4 regions of the Bradyrhizobium canariense genome follow, and region 2 is predicted to be linked to each of the others. Evidence: predicted binding sites of a transcription regulator. Region 2 holds the regulator's gene; each other region holds the start of a gene.
What was found. The regulator PhoB, encoded in region 2, activates phosphate uptake and scavenging genes when phosphate is short. The targets are predictions, from matches to a motif close to TGTCATNNANCTGTCAT.
Positions count from the first base shown of each region.

Region 1: a site for PhoB is predicted at 2,695-2,711, ahead of phnF (phosphonate metabolism transcriptional regulator PhnF). Genes of this name have one in related genera too.
Region 3: a site for PhoB is predicted at 2,664-2,680, ahead of BLV09_RS24405 (DUF2794 domain-containing protein). Genes of this name have one in related genera too.
Region 4: a site for PhoB is predicted at 3,092-3,108, ahead of phnC (phosphonate ABC transporter ATP-binding protein). Genes of this name have one in related genera too.

Region 1 is NZ_LT629750.1:4,211,238-4,216,354, forward strand. It holds gene BLV09_RS20115 (alpha-D-ribose 1-methylphosphonate 5-phosphate C-P-lyase PhnJ) at 1-456, opposite strand, end outside; gene BLV09_RS20120 (carbon-phosphorus lyase complex subunit PhnI) at 453-1,559, opposite strand; gene phnH (phosphonate C-P lyase system protein PhnH) at 1,563-2,171, opposite strand; gene phnG (phosphonate C-P lyase system protein PhnG) at 2,175-2,633, opposite strand; gene phnF (phosphonate metabolism transcriptional regulator PhnF) at 2,752-3,480, shown strand; gene phnE (phosphonate ABC transporter, permease protein PhnE) at 3,477-4,325, opposite strand; gene phnE (phosphonate ABC transporter, permease protein PhnE) at 4,322-5,117, opposite strand, start outside.
Region 2 is NZ_LT629750.1:4,764,579-4,769,695, reverse strand. It holds gene pstC (phosphate ABC transporter permease subunit PstC) at 1-212, shown strand, start outside; gene pstA (phosphate ABC transporter permease PstA) at 217-1,062, shown strand; gene pstB (phosphate ABC transporter ATP-binding protein PstB) at 1,059-1,880, shown strand; gene phoU (phosphate signaling complex protein PhoU) at 1,892-2,608, shown strand; gene phoB (phosphate regulon transcriptional regulator PhoB) at 2,622-3,323, shown strand; gene BLV09_RS22695 (GcrA family cell cycle regulator) at 3,500-4,009, opposite strand; gene BLV09_RS22690 (aspartate aminotransferase family protein) at 4,490-5,117, shown strand, end outside.
Region 3 is NZ_LT629750.1:5,143,538-5,148,654, forward strand. It holds gene BLV09_RS24390 (ABC transporter permease) at 1-472, shown strand, start outside; gene BLV09_RS24395 (Bax inhibitor-1/YccA family protein) at 716-1,507, shown strand; gene BLV09_RS24400 (GNAT family N-acetyltransferase) at 1,607-2,158, shown strand; gene BLV09_RS24405 (DUF2794 domain-containing protein) at 2,281-2,652, opposite strand; gene BLV09_RS24410 (DUF1223 domain-containing protein) at 3,218-3,979, opposite strand; gene acnA (aconitate hydratase AcnA) at 4,136-5,117, opposite strand, start outside.
Region 4 is NZ_LT629750.1:4,216,456-4,221,572, reverse strand. It holds gene BLV09_RS20175 (ATP-dependent helicase) at 1-278, opposite strand, end outside; gene BLV09_RS20170 (DUF1045 domain-containing protein) at 437-1,144, opposite strand; gene BLV09_RS20165 (alpha-D-ribose 1-methylphosphonate 5-triphosphate diphosphatase) at 1,165-2,358, opposite strand; gene BLV09_RS20160 (chloramphenicol acetyltransferase) at 2,355-3,020, opposite strand; gene phnC (phosphonate ABC transporter ATP-binding protein) at 3,208-4,038, shown strand; gene phnD (phosphonate ABC transporter substrate-binding protein) at 4,113-5,045, shown strand.

The DNA.
Region 1 (5,117 bases), 550 kb from region 2:
CATCAATCCATATTCGCCGAGCGCATGCATGCGCCGTGTTTCGGTCTCGCGCGGTTCAAGAAAGCGCAGGGGTTCGGGGATCGGCACCTGATAGACCAGCACCTGGCCCGAATGCAGCGACGCTTCGGGAATCCGATGCCGGGTCTGGATCACGGTCGCATCCGCCGTGCTGGTGGTGGTCGCAACACCGGCGGTCTTGGCGAAGAACTTGCGGATCGAGATCGCGTTGGTGGTGTCGTCGGAGCCCTGATCGATCACCTTCAAGACGTCGTCCGGCCCAAGTATGGCAGCCGTCACCTGCACGCCGCCGGTGCCCCAGCCGTAGGGCATCGGCATCTCGCGGCTGGCGAACGGCACCTGATAGCCGGGAACAGCGATCGCTTTCAGGATCGCACGGCGGATCATCCGCTTGGTCTGTTCGTCCAGATAAGCGAAGTTATAGGTCGGCGCGTTCATTCCGCGGCCTCCTGCAGCGGCGATGAAGCCTCCGCCGCCTCGTTGAATTCCTTGCGCAGCTTGCGCAGCAGGCCGAGTTCGGACTGGAAGTCGACATAATGCGGCAGTTTCAGATGTTCGACGAATCCGGTCGCCTGCACATTGTCGGAATGCGACATCACAAACTCCTCGTCCTGGGCCGGCGCCAAAATTTCTTCGCCAAGCTCGCGGGCGCGCAGGGTGCGATCCACCAGCGCCATCGACATGGTCTTGCGCTCGCTATGCCCGAACGCCAGCCCGTAGCCGCGCGTAAAGCACGGCGCCTCCGTCGCCGAACCCTTGAACTGGTTGACCATCTGGCATTCGGTCAGCGTGATCGAGCCGAGTGGCACCGCAAAGCCGACGTCTTCGGCCATGAATTCCACCTCGACCTCACCGAGCCGGATTTCGCCGGCAAAGGGATGGTTGCGGCCGTAGCCGCGCTGCGAGGAATAACCTAAGGCGAGCAGAAAACCCTCGTCGGCGCGCGCCAGGTTCTGCAGCCGCAGGTCGCGGTCGGCGGGAAAGCTCAGGGGTTCGCGCGTCAGATCACCCACGGGAGCATCGGCATCGGCTTGCGGCGAGGTTTCGATCAGGCCATCGCGGCCGAGGATGTCGGTGACACGCGGCATCACCGTAACGGAGACATCTGATGTCGCGGGCGGCTCGGGAACAAGACCCTCGGCGAGTTGCGGATCGAGCAGCCGATGGGTGTAGTCGAACGTGGGTCCGAGAATCTGGCCGCCCGGGATATCCTTGAACGTCGAGGATATCCGGCGCCGCACGGCCATCTTGCCGGTATCGACCGGCTCGGTGGCGCCGAAGCGCGGCAAGGTGGCGCGAAAGGCCCGGACCAGGAAGATCGCCTCGATCATGTCGCCGCGCGCCTGCTTGATGGCGAGCGCCGCAAGTTCGCGATCGTAAAGCGAGCCTTCGGTCATCACTCGATCGACGCCAAGGCTGAGTTGTTCGGAGATCTGGGCAAGCGAGACCTCCGGAATTTCGCGATTACCGCGGCGCTCATGCGCCAGCAGCCGATGCGCGTTCTCGATGGCGCGTTCGCCTCCCTTGACGGCGACATACATGCGTTAGCCTCCTTTGGCGACAGACCGCGTGGTGCGGGGGATCGCCACAATGCAATCGTCATGAACCAGCACGATATCGATGCCGCGCGGAAACAGCGTGGCGTTGACGGTGAGCCGCTCGAACAGGTCCGAAGGTTCGATCGTCGCCTGCAAGACGGTACTGCCGTCGATGCCCGGGCCGCGCAGTTCAACAGCTTGCCCCTCTGTCAGACTGTCGACTTGAAGGATCAGCGTGGTGGAGCGATCGGGATATTCGTTGCTGCCAAACGCAAAGCGGTTGAGTTGGGGAAGCGCCTTTGCATCGCCGATCAACGCAAAACTGCAGATCGAGGAGTCTGCGACAACAGGCGCGCTGGTGTGGAATTTGAGCCATTTCGATACGTCCGGCGTCTCTGACATCGACGGGTCGAGCCAAAGCGGCGTGTCGTGATCGAACAAGGTGAGCGCGATGGCGGCGATGCCGCGCATCATGCCGGACGGCGCTCCGCTTACAGCAGAAATGCGCTGCACGCTGCCGGGCCGCGCCATCGCATCCATGACAGAGCGAAAGGTATTTTGCGCAGACGCGACCTTGTCGGCAAAACCCGCTGGCATTTCGGCAACTGTTGTCATCGGTTAACCCTCGCCGCGCACCAGCGTGTAGAACTCGACCCGCGTTGCCGCGGTCTCCGCCGCCTTCCGATTTCGTTCGGAGGCAACGGCTGCGCGCAGCGGTGCGAGCACCTGCGCTTCGACAGCGCCGGCATGGTCGGCGCTTTGGATCAGGGCATCGCACAGCGCGATCATGTGCGCCTTCTGCCGGTCGCGGCCGAGTGTGTAGCCAAAGCCGACCTCACCGGTCGCAAGCCGCACCGCCGCGCGCGAGACCGTGGCCTCGCCCAGATTGAACGGCGCGCCCTCGCCACCGACGCGGCCGCGCACCATGACGAGGCCATTTTCCGGCTGGCGCAGATTTTCGTGCGCCGGCAAGGTAATCGCATCAAGCCGCGCGGCAATGTGCGCGACATCGGAATGCGCCAGCACCGCCATCGCCGCCTTGCGTTGCGCCTGCTTGCCATCGTCGTCCATTGCCATGCCTGCAGCCTTGCCTGAATCAAGTTGTCTATGATAATAGACAACTTGCCAGGCTGTGCCAATGAATGTTTCATGACAAAATGATGTTCCCGATGCCTTTTCCCGGCTGTTCCACGCCATGACCACGCAGGAGACCGCGTCCGGCGTGGCCTTGTGGCGGCAGGTCGCCGATGGGATCGAGCGCGGCATCGCCAATGGTAGCTTTGCCGCCGGCGAGAAGCTGCCGGGCGAGATGGAAATTGCCGAGACCTATCGGGTCAACCGTCACACGGTTCGCAGGGCATTGGCGACGCTGGCCGAACGCGGCCTGGTGCGGGCCGAGCGCGGCAGCGGCACCTATGTGGAGGCCACGCGGATCGCCTATCCGCTGCGCTCGCGCACGCGCTTTTCCGAAATCGTCGGCGCCGGCGGCCGCGAGCCGCGCGGTCAGTTGATCGACGCTTCCGAGGAACCGGCGAGCCGCGAACTGGCACGGCAGCTCGGCTTGAAGAGCGGCGCGCCGTTGATCCGGATCGAAGCGTTGCGGCTGGCCGATCGCACGCCCGTCTGCATCAGCACCACGTGGCTCTCCGCGGAACACTTTCCCGGTGCCGGGAGTGTCTTCGCCAGTGCGCGCTCAATGACGAAGCTGCTCGCGCATTACGGCGTTCGCGACTATCGCCGGGCTTCCACCCGGATCACCGCGGCCATCGTCGATGCCACCGACGCCGCGCGGCTGGACCTCGCGCTTGGGCGCCCCATCCTGGTGGTCGACGCCACCGACGTCGATACCGATGGCCAACCGCTCGTCACCAAGCGCTCACGCTTTGCTGCCGAGCGTGTCGAGTTCCTCGTCGAGAACGTTTAGGCGACCGCGCGCGGGCCGATGATGGCGAAGCGGAGCTTGCTTGAGATCCAGTCGATCACGGCGACCGCGATCAGGATCATCAGAATCAGGAACGACACTTTTTGCCATTCCAGCACGCGGATCTGTTCGGCCAGTTGCAGGCCAATACCGCCTGCGCCGACAATGCCGATAATGGTCGCCGAACGGGTGTTCGACTCGATAAAATAAAGCACCTGTCCTGCGATGACGGGAAACACCTGCGGCATCAGGCCAAAGCGTATCTCGTGCAGCGCATTGCCGCCGACGGCGCGAATGCCTTCGACCTGCTTGCGGTCCGCGCCTTCGATGGCCTCGGAGAACAGCTTGCCCAGCGCGCCAAAATCCGACACGGCGATGGCGAGCACGCCGGCGAACGGGCCAAGACCGACGACGTTGATCCAGACCAGCGCCCAGATCAGCGTATCGACGCCACGGATGGTATCGAGGAAACGGCGAATGGGAAAACGGAAGATATTCGACGGTACGATGTTCTTTGCTGCCAGCAGGCTGACCGGCAGCGCGAACACGGCGGCAAGCGTGGTGCCCAATAGCGCGATCGACAGGGTTTCGCCGAGCGCGTTCATGTAGGTCGGCAGTGACGAGCCCGGATTGGGCGGCAGCATCATCAGCGTGATCCAGCCCAGCTCGTGAAAGCCGTTCAGCATGCGCAAGGGCGAGAAGCCAAGGTGAACCAGGCCAAATACGAAAATCGCAAATACAACGAGCAGCATCACGGGCCATGCAAGCCGCGCCGACGCCGGCCGCTCGAAGATGTCCGGATATCGCGCGCGCAGTCCCTCGGGCTCCAGCATTGAGAGCTTGCTCATGCGCGACGATCCCCGCCAAACAACCGCCCGCGTATCCAGCCCGTGCTGATGTCGATGACGAAGACGGTGAGAACGACCATCAGCAGGATGGCGCTCACATCCGAGTAGTAGAACTTGCGGATCGCCGTGATGAGCTCCAGCCCGATGCCGCCGGCGCCGACGAAACCCATTACCGAGGCGCTACGCACATTGATTTCAAAGCGCAGCAGTGTGTAACTGGCAAAGCCTGCAGCCACCTGCGGCAGCACCGCAAACCGCATGCACGATATCCAGCTTGCACCGGTGGATCGCAGGCCTTCAACCGGCTTCATATCGATATTCTCGACCATCTCGGCATATTGCTTGCCGAGCGCGCCGATGGAATGAATCGTAATCGCGAGAACGCCGGCCATCGGGCCAAGGCCGAACGCGATAACAAAGATCAGGGCGAAAACAATATCGGGAACCGTCCGGCAGAATTCCAACAGCCGCTTGATGATGAAGCGCAGCCGGGGGCCAGGCGAGGTATTTTCAGCCGCGAAAAAATTGAACGCGAAACCCAGCACCGCGCCGGACAGCGTGCCGACATAGCTGATCAGGATCGTCTCACCCAGCAGCAGCGACCATTTCCGCCAGCCCCACAACCACTCCGGAATATTGGTCCACACCCGCCTGCCGTCATCGAGCGTCAGAATACGGTCGAAATAGCTGACGAAATGCCCGAAATAAGTGAACAGCGTCCTTAAGTTCACCTCCGCCCCGATCGCGGCAATGATGAGTGCGGCGCAGAACACAGCCGTGGCAAGCGTGAAG
Region 2 (5,117 bases):
TCATCATCGGCAATTCATTCCGCATCTCGTCCTCGATCTTCGGGCCGGGCACGACGATTTCGGCGGCGATCGCCAGCGAGTTTGCCGAAAGCGACGGCTTGCATCAATCGGCGCTCATTTTGCTCGGCCTGTTGCTGTTCGTGCTGACGTTCTTCGTGCTGGCCGCGGCGCGGCTGATGTTGTTGCGGCTGGAAAAGAAGGCGGGGAATTGAACTCATGAACCCGATTTACGCATCACGCCGTCGCAAGGACATCATCATCCGCGGGCTCTGCGTCGGAGCCGCCTTGTTCGGCGTGACTTGGCTTGCGCTGATTCTGATCACCCTGTTTTACAACGGAGTTGCGGGCTTAAGTCTCCAGCTTTTTACGGAGAATACGCCCCCGCCGGGTTCGACCGAAGGCGGCTTGCTGAACGCGATCATCGGTTCGGTCATCATGACCGTGATCGGCGTCGGCATTGGCGCGCCGCTTGGCCTGTTCGCTGGCACCTATCTCGCCGAATACGGCAAGCATGATCACCTGACCTCGGTGATCCGCTTCATCAACGACATTCTCCTCAGCGCACCCTCCATCATCATTGGCCTGTTCATCTATGGCGCCGTCGTGGTGCCGATGGGCGGGTTCTCGGCCCTGGCCGGTGCACTGGCGCTGGCCGTGATCGTCATCCCTGTCGTGCTCCGCACCACCGAAGATATGCTGCTGTTGGTGCCCAACCCGTTGCGCGAGGCGGCATCGGCGCTGGGGCTGCCGCGTTCGCTCGTTATCAAGCGGATCGCTTACCGGGCTGCACGCTCCGGCCTGATCACAGGCGTCCTGCTCGCAACCGCGCGTGTTGCCGGCGAGACCGCGCCGCTATTGTTCACCGCGCTGAGCAACCAGTTCTTCAGCCTCGATCTGACCAAGACGATGGCCAACCTGCCGGTGACCATCAACAACTTCGTGCAAAGCCCCTACGCTTATTGGAAGGAACTCGCCTGGAGCGGGGCCTTGCTTATTACTCTAACCGTACTCGCGTTGAATATTGGCGCGCGTTATCTTGGCGCCGAGAGGGCTGCAAAATGAACGAAGTCTCTGTATCCGTGGGTAGTTCGAGCGGACCCGTTCCTGCGGCGCCGTTGCCGGATGCCCCGGCCAAAGTCAGCGTGCGCAACCTGAACTTCTATTACGGCGAGCATCATGCGCTGAAGAACATCAATCTGACGCTCGGCACCAATCGCGTCACCGCTTTTATCGGTCCGTCCGGTTGCGGCAAATCGACATTGCTGCGGATTTTCAACCGGATGTACGATCTCTATCCGGGGCAGCGCGCCGTCGGCCAGTTGATGCTCGACCAGACCAACATTCTCGATCCCAAGCTCGATCTCAATCTGCTACGCGCGCGCGTCGGCATGGTATTTCAAAAGCCGACGCCGTTTCCGATGACGATCTATGAAAACATCGCCTTCGGTATCCGTCTTTATGAGAAGATTTCCAAATCCGAAATGGACGACCGCGTGGAGAAGGCGTTGCGCGGCGGCGCGCTCTGGAACGAGGTCAAGGACAAGCTGAACGCCTCTGGTCTCAGCCTGTCCGGCGGCCAGCAGCAGCGGCTCTGCATCGCCCGTACCGTCGCGGTGCGGCCCGAAGTGATCCTGTTCGACGAGCCATGTTCGGCGCTCGATCCGATTTCGACCGCCAAGGTCGAGGAGTTGATTCAGGAACTGGCCGAGCACTATACGATCGCCATCGTGACCCATAACATGCAGCAGGCCGCCCGCGTCTCGGACAAGACCGCCTTCATGTATCTCGGCGAGCTGATCGAGTTCGACGACACCAACAAGATTTTCACCTCGCCGAGCGATCGACGCACCCAGGATTACATCACCGGCCGGTTCGGCTGAGGAGATAGAACATGGCTTCTGAGCACACCGCCAAGGCGTTCGACAGCGATCTTCAGGAACTAACCAGGCTGGTCGCCGAGATGGGTGGCCTTGCCGAGCGCATGATTACCGAATCCGTCGATGCGCTGATCCGTCGTGACGTCGCGCTGGGCAAGCATGTCGTGGTTTCGGATATTGAGATCGATAATCTGCAGCGCACGATCGAGGAACGCGCGGTTCTGACCATTGCGCGGCGTCAGCCGATGGCGGTGGATCTGCGCGAGATCGTCGGCGCCATGCGGGTCGCGACCGATCTCGAGCGGATCGGCGATCTTGCCAAGAACATGGGCAAGCGGGTCGCGGCGCTGGAGAGCGATTTTCAGCCGCTGAAGCTGATCCGCGGCCTCGAGCATATGACCGACCTGGTGCAGTCGCAGGTTAAATCCGTGCTCGATGCCTATGCGGCGCACGATTTGCCGGCGGCGATGACGGTGTGGAAGGGCGACGAGGAAGTCGACGCGATCTGCACGTCGCTGTTCCGCGAACTCCTGACCTATATGATGGAAGATCCGCGCAACATCAGCTTCTGTATCCATCTGATGTTCTGCGCCAAGAACATCGAGCGGATCGGCGACCATGCCACCAATATTGCGGAAACCGTGTTCTACATGATCGAAGGTCAGCAGATACTCGACAAGCGCCCGAAGGGCGACATGACGACGTTTGCCACAACCGTACCCGGAAACTGAGGGAAGGCTGCATATGAGCGCGCGCATTCTGGTGGTTGAAGACGAAGAAGCGCTTACCACGCTGCTGCGCTACAACCTGGACGCCGAAGGCTATGACGTTGAAACGGTCGGGCGCGGCGATGACGCCGACACACGGCTGAAGGAACGTGTTCCGGATCTGATCGTGCTCGACTGGATGCTGCCGGGGTTGTCCGGGATCGAGCTGTGCCGAAGGTTGCGGGCGCGGCCTGAGACCAGGCAGCTTCCGATCATCATGCTGACCGCGCGCGGCGAAGAAAGCGAGCGGGTCAGGGGGCTTGCGACCGGTGCCGACGATTACATCGTCAAGCCGTTCTCGGTGCCGGAATTGCTGGCGCGGGTAAAGGGTCTTTTGCGCCGCGCCAGTCCCGAACGCCTCGCCACCGTACTCACCTATGGCGATATCGAGCTCGATCGCGAGAAGCGCCGCGTCGCGCGTTCGGGGCGTCCGATCGATCTCGGTCCGACCGAGTACCGGCTATTGGAATTTTTCCTCGAGCATCCGGGACGGGTGTTCAGCCGCGAGCAATTGCTCGACAGCGTATGGGGCCGCGATATCTATATCGATGAGCGTACGGTGGATGTGCACATCGGACGGCTGCGCAAGCTGCTCAATCCGGGCCGTGAACAGGATCCTATTCGCACCGTGCGTGGTGCCGGCTACGCGCTCGACGACCGCTTTGCGAAGGTCGAGTAACGAGCCGCATTAAATAGCTCTCGTCCCGGCCATCGCCAGGACTCATAACCCCTGATGTAAAATTTTAATGAGCCGAAGTGGCCAGCTTGCATAACCACGAACGCCGGTGGTTATAGGTCCCGGCATTTTGCCGGGACGGCAACAAATCTTCGCAGATAAATCGTCGTAAGTCGATCTTACCGCGCCGGCTTCGACGGCTGCCGGCGGCGGTCGCCGGCGGGCTGATAGGCCACCCGCGAGTGATGCGCGCAATAGGGCAGGCCGGACAGCGCCTTGCCGCCGCAAAAGAAAAACTCCGGACTGGAAGGGTCGCCGACAGGCCAATGGCAGGTGGCCTCGTTGAGCTCCAGCAGCGACAGGCGCTGGCTCATCGGCACCACGTTGTCATAGGCGATCGGATCCGGCTCCATCTCGACTTCGAAGGCATGGGCCAGTGCAGTGTTGCCGCGTGAGACCGGCCGCGAAACCCGCATCATGTGCTGGGCCGGCCGCGCCTTGCGCTGGCGTGGCGCTGCCGAAGAGGGGCTCTTGGCGCGGCCGGAAAGGCCAAGCCGATGCACCTTACCGATCACGGCGTTTCGCGTCACATTTCCGAGTTCCGCCGCGATCTGGCTGGCCGAAAGTCCGGCCTCCCAGAGCTTCTTGAGTTGCTCGACGCGATCGTCCGACCAGGTCAATACCGTCATCGCATTCATCCCTTCGCGTCGCACCGGCCATTACCTGGGACGGCGCTGCGATCTAAATCTCTAAAAATCCCTGCGGTCAGAATCCCTTAGCCCTCGCCGGGCGCAGAAAGCGCGCCCGAACGTGTACGCCGAACACATAGGACTTAGAGGATCAGATCCGCCGCACGAGATGTCGTACCCGACAGCCCAGACGCTACAATATGGCGTGACTCGGGCGCAAGAGTCCGCGTCTGTGCGTCCACATGTTCCGTGATTTAATCATTGCAATTCGATTTTTCCACCGCACCGGGATCTTACGGAGATTCGGAATCTTGACAGTGGCAGTTTGGACGCCCTGTGGCCGGTTGACACTTATCGCCGTGCGCATAGAATGCCCGCCACGTGCCGCCCCTAAAAGGCGGCACGTTTTGTTTTCCGGCCTATTGTTGCTGCATCGCGCAATTCGCGCATTGCAGTCGGCTCTAACTTTCAGTGATCGCCATGACCAAGAGCGCCACGTCGCATTTGCTTCCCGTATTTGCCAGAGTCGATCTCGGTTTTGAGCGCGGCGAAGGCGCATGGCTGATCGCAACCAACGGTGAGCGCTATCTCGATTTCACCTCCGGCGTTGCGGTAAACGCACTCGGCCACGCGCATCCGTATCTGGTCGCAGCCCTGCAGGAACAGGCCACCAAGCTGTGGCACATGTCCAATTTGTTCAAGAGCCCGGATGGCGAACGGCTCGCCGCAAGACTGTGCGAACAAAGCTTTGCCGACTTCGTGTTCTTCGCCAACTCCGGCGCCGAGGCGATGGAATGCGCGATCAAGATCACGCGCAGATATCACGCCGCCAAAGGTCGCCCCGAACGCTATCGCATCATCACGTTCGAAGGCGCGTTTCACGGCAGAACGCTGGGGACGCTGGCGGCGACCGGCTCACCGAAATATCTCGAAGGTTTTGGGCCGCCGCTGGATGGCTTCGACCAGGTCGCGCTTGGCGATCTTGACGCCGTCAAGAAAGCGATCGGTCCGCAGACCGCGGGCATCCTGATCGAGGCGCTGCAAGGCGAAGGCGGCGTGCGTGCCGCACCGCATGCATTCTTCAAGGCGTTGCGCCAGCTCTGCGACG
Region 3 (5,117 bases), 380 kb from region 2:
CAAATCGGTGGCCGACGCCTTTCCGATGGTGACAAGCGTGCGGGTGCGCGAAGCGCTGGAAACCATCGGCACGGTGGTAACCAACCTGGTGCTGGCGATCCGCGGCGCCAGCGCGGTGACGCTGATATCGGCGATTCTGGTGCTGGGCGGCGCGCTCGCCGCCGGCCATCGCCACCGGGTCTATGACGCCGTCATCCTCAAAACCCTGGGCGCGACCCGAGCGCGGCTGCTCGGCGCCTATGCGCTGGAATATCTGATGATCGGCTTTGCGACCGCCATTTTCGGCGTGATCGCGGGCTCCATTGCGGCCTGGCTGATCGTGACAAGGCTGATGACGCTCAGCTTTATCTGGCAGGCCGGCAGCGCCGCGGTCGTGGTGGCGGCAGCGCTGCTCGTCACGGTCGGATTGGGGCTGGCCGGCACATTGCTGGCGCTCAACCAGAAGCCGGCCACGGTGCTGCGGAATTTGTGACAATTTGAAGCGGCGCCTGCCCCAGGGTTAACGCGATTTAAGCTGGAAATTGCAGGCGGGGCGACATTCAGCCGCGCGTGGAAGCTTGCAGCGAATGTGTTAGTTTCCCACATACCAGCTTGGGTCAGACGCCAGTTTGATGACGAAAAAGTAATGTCAGCAAATGGTGGTATCTGGGATAGATTTCTAGCCGGCGCCGCAGAGCCCTTGCGCCCCGCCGGATCAACCAACGGGAATTCGACCATGTCGGACCTAGACCGCAACTATGCCTCTCCTTTCGGCCGGGCCGCCGGGCGCACTGACGCCGCGACCGTCGACGCCGGTCTGCGCGCCTACATGCTGCGCATTTACAACTACATGAGCATTGGCCTGGCTATCACCGGCCTCGCCGCGCTCGGTGTCTATATGGCCGCGGTGACGACCGATCCGTCGGGCGCCGCCGCCAAGATCGGCAACGCGTTCCTGACGCCGTTCGGTTACGCGATGTTCGTGAGCCCCCTGAAGTGGCTGTTCATCCTGGCGCCGCTCGTCATGGTGTTCGTAATCTCGGCCGGCCTCAACCGGCTGCGGCCGGCGACCGCCCAGATGCTATTCTGGGTATTCTCGGCGCTGATGGGTATTTCGCTGTCATCGATCTTCCTGGTGTACACCCACACCTCGATCGTGCGGGTGTTCTTCATCACCGCGGCATCGTTCGGCGCGCTGAGCCTGTTCGGCTACACCACCAAGCGTGACATGACCGGCATGGGCTCGTTCCTGCTGATGGGCCTGTTCGGCATCATCATCGCGAGCCTGGTCAATCTGTTCATCGCCAGCTCGGCGCTGCAGTTCCTGGTGTCGGTGGTCGGCGTGCTGGTGTTCGCGGGCCTCACCGCCTGGGATACCCAGCGGCTGAAGAACGATTACATCTACGGTTATGCCTCGCAGGGCGGTGACGTGGCGGAGCGGGCGGCGATCTCGGGTGCGCTGTCGCTTTACCTGAACTTCATCAACCTGTTCACGCTGCTGCTGCAGCTGCTCGGCCAGCGCGACTGATCGCAAGGCTCATGTGAAGATAGAAGCCTCTGAAAAATAGAAGCCCCGGCCTGATCGCCGGGGCTTTTCTTTTGCGCGAAGCAAAAATAGTCTCGCCTGATGTCCTCGCTTGAAATCCGGCCCGCCACCGAGGCCGACCTTCCCTTGATTACCGAGATCTACGATCACGCGGTCCGTTACGGCACCGCGACATTCGAACTGATTCCGCCTGATCTGGCGGAGATGACGCGGCGCTTCGCCGCGCTCAGAGACGGCAGCTTTCCCTATTTCGCCGCCGCGCTCGAAGGCCGCGTGGTCGGATATGCCTATGCGGGCGCCTACCGGCCGCGGCCGGCCTATCGCTTCACGGTGGAGAATTCGGTCTATCTGCAGCCCGCGATTCATCGCCGCGGCATCGGCCTGCAACTGCTGCAGCGGCTGATCAGTGAATGCGAGGCGCGTGGCTATCGGCAGATGATCGCGGTGATCGGCGATTCCGCCAACGCCGGATCAATCGGCGTCCACACCAGGTGCGGATTCCAGATGATCGGAACGCACCCCCATGTCGGCCTTAAGTTCGGCCGCTGGCTGGACACCGTGATGATGCAGCGCGCGCTTGGCGACGGCGGCACCACGGTGCCGACGGATGGTCCGATAGAGATTTCGCGATAATTTTTATCGTCCTCATTCCGGGGCGACGTCGAATCCGGAATGACGCGCAGCAGGGTGCTCCCTGAACCCCTGGATTCCGGATCCAGCGCTGCGCGCTGGTCCGAAAATGACGGATGCTGCTGCTAAACCACCGCCAGCTTGCGGTCGATCACCAGCAGCACGCGATCGAGTTCATGGCCGCGGCGCAGGATCAGGCCGGTCGCCGAGATCACGCTGTACATGCCCTGCTTGCGCGCGAGCCGCGGATCTTTTTCGATGCGGTAGATCGGGACTTCGGAGGCGCGGCGAAACACCGAGAACACCGCGCGATCCCGCAGGAAATCGATGGCGTAGTCACGCCACTCGCCGTCGGTGACCATGCGTCCATATAAATTCAGAATTCGATTGAGTTCGAGACGATTGAACGTCACGCGATTCGGTACTGCACCCGCAGCGGCATTGCGCGCCGCCGCGCGATTCTCGCTTGGCTCGGCATCCTCCGAAATCGAGGTCATGCGGCATCTCCTGTCATCCCTTCGACATGATTGCGCTGACGGCCCGCCTCTGCAAGAGGTCCGTATCGGGCGCGGCAAGATTCACGTGCAATTTGATGTCCTTGGGGTGGGAAATATACCGTCACGGGATCGTTAGAAGAATCATAATACCGCCCAACTTCCGCCAATCGACCGCCCCGCTGGACTGCGAGAAGTTAACCCTGCGTTGGCCCGGTCCTTTCGATTCCGGATTCCTCAGCCCCCAGCCCCCCGGGGTCGTCGGGATCGGGCCTGTTCGCAGGATAGTTTATCCCCACACTGGGCCAACGAAAGTTGGTCCTTTTTCTTTTTTGGGTATCGGCGCTTTTGGCTAGAGGCTTGACGCGCCGCCATTGCGATGTGCGATTGCACCCTGGCTGTGTGACCCGGACTCGGGCGTATCTGACAGCATCCTTGTCCCAAGTCGGCAACAGCCGGCGCGGATGCGCAAGGCCCCGAATCAAATACTCGAGGTCACGAATTCCGGCCTCGCTTGCTATACGCGCGATCCGGAATGAGGAGGGATGGAATTTAGGTGAAGTGAAATTTAGTGGAGCGACGTGTAGGCCGCCCCTAGCATTGGGCCGGGCCTGTCGCGATTGCCGTCCTGGACATAAACCGCCGCGGCATCGACTCCCTCACGGGAAATATTTTCCAGCGGCACACTCCAGCTCCCGGGACTGCCGTTCCAGTCGCCGACCTTCAGAATATTACGCACCACATTGTGGTAGGTAATTTCACGGCCTCTGTTCTCACCACGTCCGATTGAAATCGGCACTGCCTTCGAGACAGAACATATCCATACTTCGCCATGCGTTACCGCAGGATCTTTGCTGGCGGCGACAGAAACATTGATTTGCTTTCCGGTCACCGCCATCGAAACCGGCACCGACATCACACCTTCGGCCTTTTCGGTATCGCTGATAGCACCTTCAATGCCGGCACGATCGCTCCCGATCACATGCACTGATCCGTTGATCACGGCTTGCGGCGTATAGACGTCGCGATCGCCGCGCATATGGGAATAGGCTTTCTGCCGCGCACTGAAGCGCGAGTCCGCCAGCGTATCTTTCCAGCCCAGATAATCCCAATAGTCGATCGGCATGCTCAGCGCGATAATCGAAGGATCCTTGGCAAGCTCGCCGATAACCCTGTCAGCGGGCGGACACGACGAACAACCCTGCGACGTGAACAACTCCACCACCGCGCGCGGATCGGCGTGAGCCGGGCGAACGATCGCAACAACCGCGAAGATGCCAAGCGCACCTGACCATCGCGAAATGGAGTTGTAAGCCGTTATCGTTGTCATGATGGAAACCGGGAAGTGCCCACACCGTTATCGTTAACTATCTGAACTGCGGTACCGTGTTCGGACCGGTCTTCTAACGCCAGAAGGCGGCCTCTTCATAGGCCGCCTTCCCTTCACCCGCTACTCACTTCGCAGTGAGGCACATCACAATCCACATTACGCCGCCAGCTTGCGCAGCACGTACTGCAGAATGCCGCCGTTTCGATAATATTCGAGTTCGTCAAGGGTATCGATCCTGCACAGCAGCGAGACGCGCTGCAGCGAACCGTCACCGGACACGATCTCCGCCGTCAGCTTCTGGCGTGGTTTCAGGTCGCCCTGCAATCCCCGTATCGTTACGGTCTCATCGCCCTTCAAGCCGATCGACGACCACGAGGCGCCATCCTCGAAGGTGAGCGGCAGTACGCCCATGCCGACCAGATTGGAGCGATGGATGCGCTCGAAGCTCTGGCAAATCACGGCGCGAATGCCGAGCAGCCGCGTTCCTTTCGCAGCCCAGTCGCGCGACGAGCCATTGCCGTATTCGGCGCCGGCAAAGACCACCAGCGGCACATTCTCGGCCTGATACTTCATCGCGGCATCGTAGATCGACATCTGCTCGCCGTCGGGCCAGTGCTTGGTCAAGCCGCCCTCGGGAATGTTGCCGTCGGCGCCCTTCAGCATGAAATTCTTGATGCGGATGTTGGCGAAGGTGCCGCGCATCATGATTTCGTGATTGCCGCGCCGCGTGCCGTATTGATTGAAGTCGGCGGGGCGCACCTGATGCTCGCTGAGGAATTTTCCTGCCGGGGAGGTCAGCTTGATCGAGCCGGCCGGCGAGATGTGGTCGGTGGTGATCTTGTCGCCGAACATCGCCAGGATCCGCGCATCGACAACATCGACGATCGGTTCCGGCTGCTTCTTCATGCCCTCGAAGTAAGGCGGGTTCTGCACATAGGTCGAGCTCATGTTCCAGCGATAGGTCTCGCTCTCGACCGTCTTGATCTTGCGCCAGTTGGCGTCGCCCTTGAACACATCGGCGTAACGCTTCTTGAAGATCGTTGCGGTCACGAACTTCTTCATCAAGGCGTTGATCTCTTTCGTCGTCGGCCAGATGTCCTTGAGGTACACCGGCTTGCCGTCCTTGCCGTTGGCGATC
Region 4 (5,117 bases), 550 kb from region 2:
TTGTCGCCCAGCACCTTGCGCGCGATGTGCTCGACGCGGCGGGCCATCTCGGCAGCCGCGCGCCGTGAAAAGGTCATCAGCAGGATTCGGCGCGGATCGGCGTTGTTGACGATGAGATGCGCCACGCGATGGGCGAGGGTGTTGGTCTTGCCGGAGCCGGCGCCTGCAATCACCAGCAAAGGTGCGCCGACGTGGCCATCGGCGGTTACCCCGTGCTCGACCGCGCGCCGCTGCTCCGGATTGAGCGAATCAAGATATGGAGCGGCAATAGCTGCCAGCACGGATCGTCCCCCTCGCATGCGCGATGCGCGGCAATTTCATCTGGAACCGGAATGAGATCGTCGTTTTTGAGCGACTCATCGATGGCAGCACGTTCGCGCGACGTTCTCATCGAACGATAAACAAATCAAGAACAGGGCTGGCGGGACGGGCGGGCCTATCGCGTATCGCCGGCCAATGGCCAGCGACCAATGATTCGGAACCGCGCCGCCGCGTCGTCCTGCCGGAACACGGCGATGCTGTCGAGCGCAAGCGTTGTCATTTCGAGCGTGACAAATCGCCTTTTTAACGTCGGCAGGATCGTCTCGCGCCGCTCGGGCGGAAGCCTTCCCGTCAGCGTCATGTGGAAGCGAAACTCCTCCATCACGTAGGGGTATCCCCAGTGATCGAGATACTCCCGCTGCCTCGGCGTCAGCTTGGCGGGATTTCGCCGTGCTCGATCTTCCGGCGTGAGCGGCGTGCGGAATGAATCGAATTCACGGACGCAATCGGCGGCGAGTCGGGCAAGTTCAGCCGAAAGGTCGGCAGGCACGATAGCCAGAAATCCGCTGATCGAATTGACGACCGGTTTGATGACCGGAATCGGTCGAGGGGTGCTTGCGAATGCTTCGCCGGCTGCGAGCAGTTCAGCTTCGGTTTTGCCGTCAGCCAGAGCCATCGGCGCTTTCAGCGTAGCGTGAAAGCCATATTTGCGCGGATCCTGGGTTAGCTCCCGCCAATCCGGCGCCATCTGCTCGATGCCATCAGCAAACGGCAGTTCCTTGCCGCTGGAGGTATCGTAGCCGAGCAAATGGGCGCCGAAGCGATCGAGCTCACTGCCGGGCGCCGGGGCATAATAGATCGCGTAGCGGGGGGTATCGGTCATGAGTCAAGAATAGAGCCGGCTCACGCGACCGCAACTGCCTTGCGCGGCGCGACCGAAGACCGAATCAAGCGGTGCGTATCGGTCATGTGAACCAGGCGGCCGGCGGCGATCACGGCAACAAGGCGCGGCCTCAGCGGCTTTTCGTCATCGACAAGGATGATATCGGCGCGATGGCCGGGCGCGAGAACGCCGCGATCGGCAAGACCCGCAGCGCGGGCAGGCGCGGCCGAAATCAGATCCCAGGCTCGAGGCAAGGGCAGCACACCGTCGGCGGCCAGGCGAAAAGCGGCCAGCAATTGCGCCGGATAGTAATAATCGGAAGCGAGGACCGAGCATAAGCCCTTTTCGATCATGTCGCTGGCCTTGGTCCAGCCGGTGTGGCTGCCGCCGCGCACCACATTCGGCGCACCGAACACGATGAAATCGCCGCCCTCGGCTGCTTCACGCGCCGTTTCCTCATTGACCGGAAATTCGGCGATGGCGATGCCCTGCGCGCGAAAAGCCTTTCGCATGTCGGGCGTGTCGTCGTCATGCGACAGCGTGCGGATGTTGGCGTCGCGCGCGGCCTTGGCCAATCGCGCGATCGAAGCCGGCACGTCCTGGGCGCGGCAAACCACGCGCTCCACCAGCGCATCGAACTCCTGGTTGGAAAGACCGGTGCGTTCGACCATGCGGTTGCGCTTCTGCGGCTTGGCGAGGCTCGCAACGGTCGAATCCATGTGGTCGTTGAACGCGAGCAGATCGATTCGTCCCTCGGACAGCCACTGACAAATTTCAGCTTCGGCATCGAGATTGTAGGTCTCATGCCGCAGGTGGAAGCGGGTATCGGCGGCGAGTTGCGGTCTCAAGGCCTCGATGGCCTCGAGCAATTGCCGCGCGTTGCCGGCGCTGCGCAGACCTGGCTCCCAGGACCATGTCGTGGCGTGGAAGACCGTGGTGATGCCGTTGGCGGTGGCCTGCCGGTCACTGTCGATCAGAGCCACGTCGACGGGAAAATCGACACCCGGGCGAGGCATCATCTGGCGTTCGAAGGCATCGCCGTGCAGATCGATAATGCCCGGCAGCACCAGAAGACCGCCGGCATCGATGCCAAGCGAGCGGCGACCACGCTCGGAATCCACGGCGCTGATTTTGCCGTCTGAAATCTGCAGTGAAGCCTCGCAAATCTCTCCGCCGAGAAGCGTCCGGCCGCCTTCGATGAAAATCTCGGTCAAGACGCGGCCCTTCGTTGTTGAGCAGGCGAAAGCTTTGAGCTCATCGCCTCATATTTTTCGAGAAATTCCTCGACAGCCAGTTTGCGGAAATCAGGCAGCGCGCTGCGCAGCGTTTCGTGATCCCAGTCCCACCACGCAAGCGCCGCCAATCGATCGGCGACGGCTTGCGGAAACCGCTGCTTGATCGGGCGTGCCGGATTTCCCCCGACGATGCTGTAGGCCGGGACGTCCTTGGTCACGATGGCACCAGCCGCCACCACGGCGCCGGTGCCGATGTTGCGGCCCGGCAGCACGATGGCGCCGTGTCCGATCCAGACGTCATGGTCGATATGGACGCGATGCGCGCGACGCCACTCAAAGAATTCGGCATCGTCGCTCTCGCCCGGAAAATAGGCGCTGGCGCGATAGGTGAAATGCGCCTGCGTGGCTCGGTGCATGGGGTGATTGCCGGGGTTGATCCGGGTCATCGCCGCGATCGAGCAGAACTTTCCGATCGTCGTATAGGTGATCTGGGAGTCATTCACGACATAGGAGTAATCGCCCATCACCACGTCGAGCAGGCTCGTCCGGGCGCCGACTTCGCAATAGACGCCCAGCCGGGCGTCCTGGATTTTCGCGGTGGGATCGACCGTCGGGTCAACGGAGAGCATTTTGCCGGCCATGCGAGCTTTCACAAAAACGATACGGGTTTACCAAAAGCCTGCACGTCATCAATGGGCTTCGTGACAACAGCATGACGGATGGATGACGTCGTCTCGGGTGTGGACGATTGCCGCACCGCAGCGTGACTGTCACACAAGTGTAAAATTCAGTCGTTAGCGATGGTCCACGGCTACGTTGGAGCATTGCATGTTGGTGGTGGAAGGTTTGACGTGCCGTTTCGGCACGAAGTCCGCGGTCGACAATGCGTCGTTCTCGGTCGGGCCGGGCAGCTTTGTCGGTGTGATCGGAAGGTCCGGCGCCGGCAAATCGACGCTGCTGCGGATGGTCAACCGCCTTGCCGAACCGACCTCGGGACGAATCCTGTTCGATGATCTTGACGTGACGGCGCTGCACGGCAGAAGCTTGAGGCAATGGCGTGCGCGGTCGGCGATGATCTTCCAGCAATTCAATCTGGTGGGCCGGCTCGATGTCCTGACCAACGTGCTGATGGGCCGGTTGGCCGAAATCCCGGCGTGGCGATCGCTGGCGCAGCTTTGGCCGGAAGCGGACAAGGCGCTGGCGATGTCGGCGCTCGAGCAGTTCGACATGGCTTCCCTCGCCGCGCAGCGCGCCGACCAGCTTTCGGGCGGCCAGCAGCAGCGCGTCGCGATCGCCCGCGCGCTGGTCCAGCAGCCGGATATCATTCTCGCCGACGAGCCGATCGCCTCGCTCGATCCGCGCAACACCAAGATCGTGATGGATGCGCTGCTGCGCATCAACAAGCATTTCGGAATTACGATTCTGTGCAACCTACATTCGCTCGAACTGGCGCGCGGTTATTGCGACCGTCTGATCGGCATGTCGGCCGGCCGCGTGGTGTTCGACGGCGCGCCGGCGACGCTGACCGACCATATCGCGCGCGAACTGTACGATCTCGAAGCCAATGAAGTCATGGGTGGCGAAGTGATGGGCAGCGCGCCGTCGCACCTGCCCGACGATGCAACCGTTCCGGTTCTCGGCACCGCAGCCGCGGCCTGAGAAGCGCGACTATCCAACGCGGCCATCGCAAGCCCGCCATCGGCCGATAGCGTACCACCAGAGGGAACTTGATCATGATCACTCGTCGTACCGTTCTTGCCAGCGCAGCGTCGCTGGCCTTTGTCCGTACCGCGACGTCAGCGGAAGATTGGAAAGCCAAATACCCGGAAATCACCTTCGCGGTTATTCCGGCCGAGAATGGCTCGGGAGTCACCGAGCGCTACACGCCGTTCGTGAACTATCTGTCGAAGGAACTCGGCATCAAGGTCACGCTGCGCGTCGCCAACGACTATGCCGCGGTCATCGAAGGGCAGCGCGCCGGCAACATCCAGATCGGCTACTACGGACCGGCGTCGTTTGCCCGCGCCCGCCTTACCGGTGTCAAGACCGACGCCTTTGTGATCGACGTCAATTCCGACGGCTCCAAAGGCTACTATTCGGTGTTCTACGTTCTCGCCAAGAGCCCCTATCAAAAGATCGAGGACCTCAAGGGCAAGAACCTCGGCCTGGTCGATCCCAACTCGACCTCCGGCAACAACATGCCCCGCTTCAAGATGAATCAGATGGGCATCGATCCCGATACATTCTTCTCGCAGGTGGTGTTCACCGGCAGCCATGAGAACGCCGTGCTGGCGCTGGCGCAGGGCACCGTCGACGTTTGCGCCAATTGGTGGAACGCCGATGACGATTCCAACCTGACGCGCATGCTCTCAAAGAACATGGTCAAGTCGAGCGACGGTACGCCGCTGAAGAAAGAAGACTTCCGCATCATCGTGAAGTCCGATCTCATCATCAATTCGCCCTATGCCTATCTGAGCGACTTGCCCGAGGATATGAAGGCCGCAATCAAGAAGGCGTTCCTCGATGCATCGGAAAAGGACAAGGAAGCTTTCAAGAAGCTTTCCGACGGCAAGAACCTGCCGTGGCAGACGGTCACCAACGACGACTACAACAAGACCATCGAGCTGATTAAGTTCGTCGACAATCTGCGCAAGAAGGCATCCTGATCGCGGAACGCGACACGAGAGCCGGGTCCACCGACCCGGCTCTTTTATTTTTGCCTGGCACAAGGCGCTAAA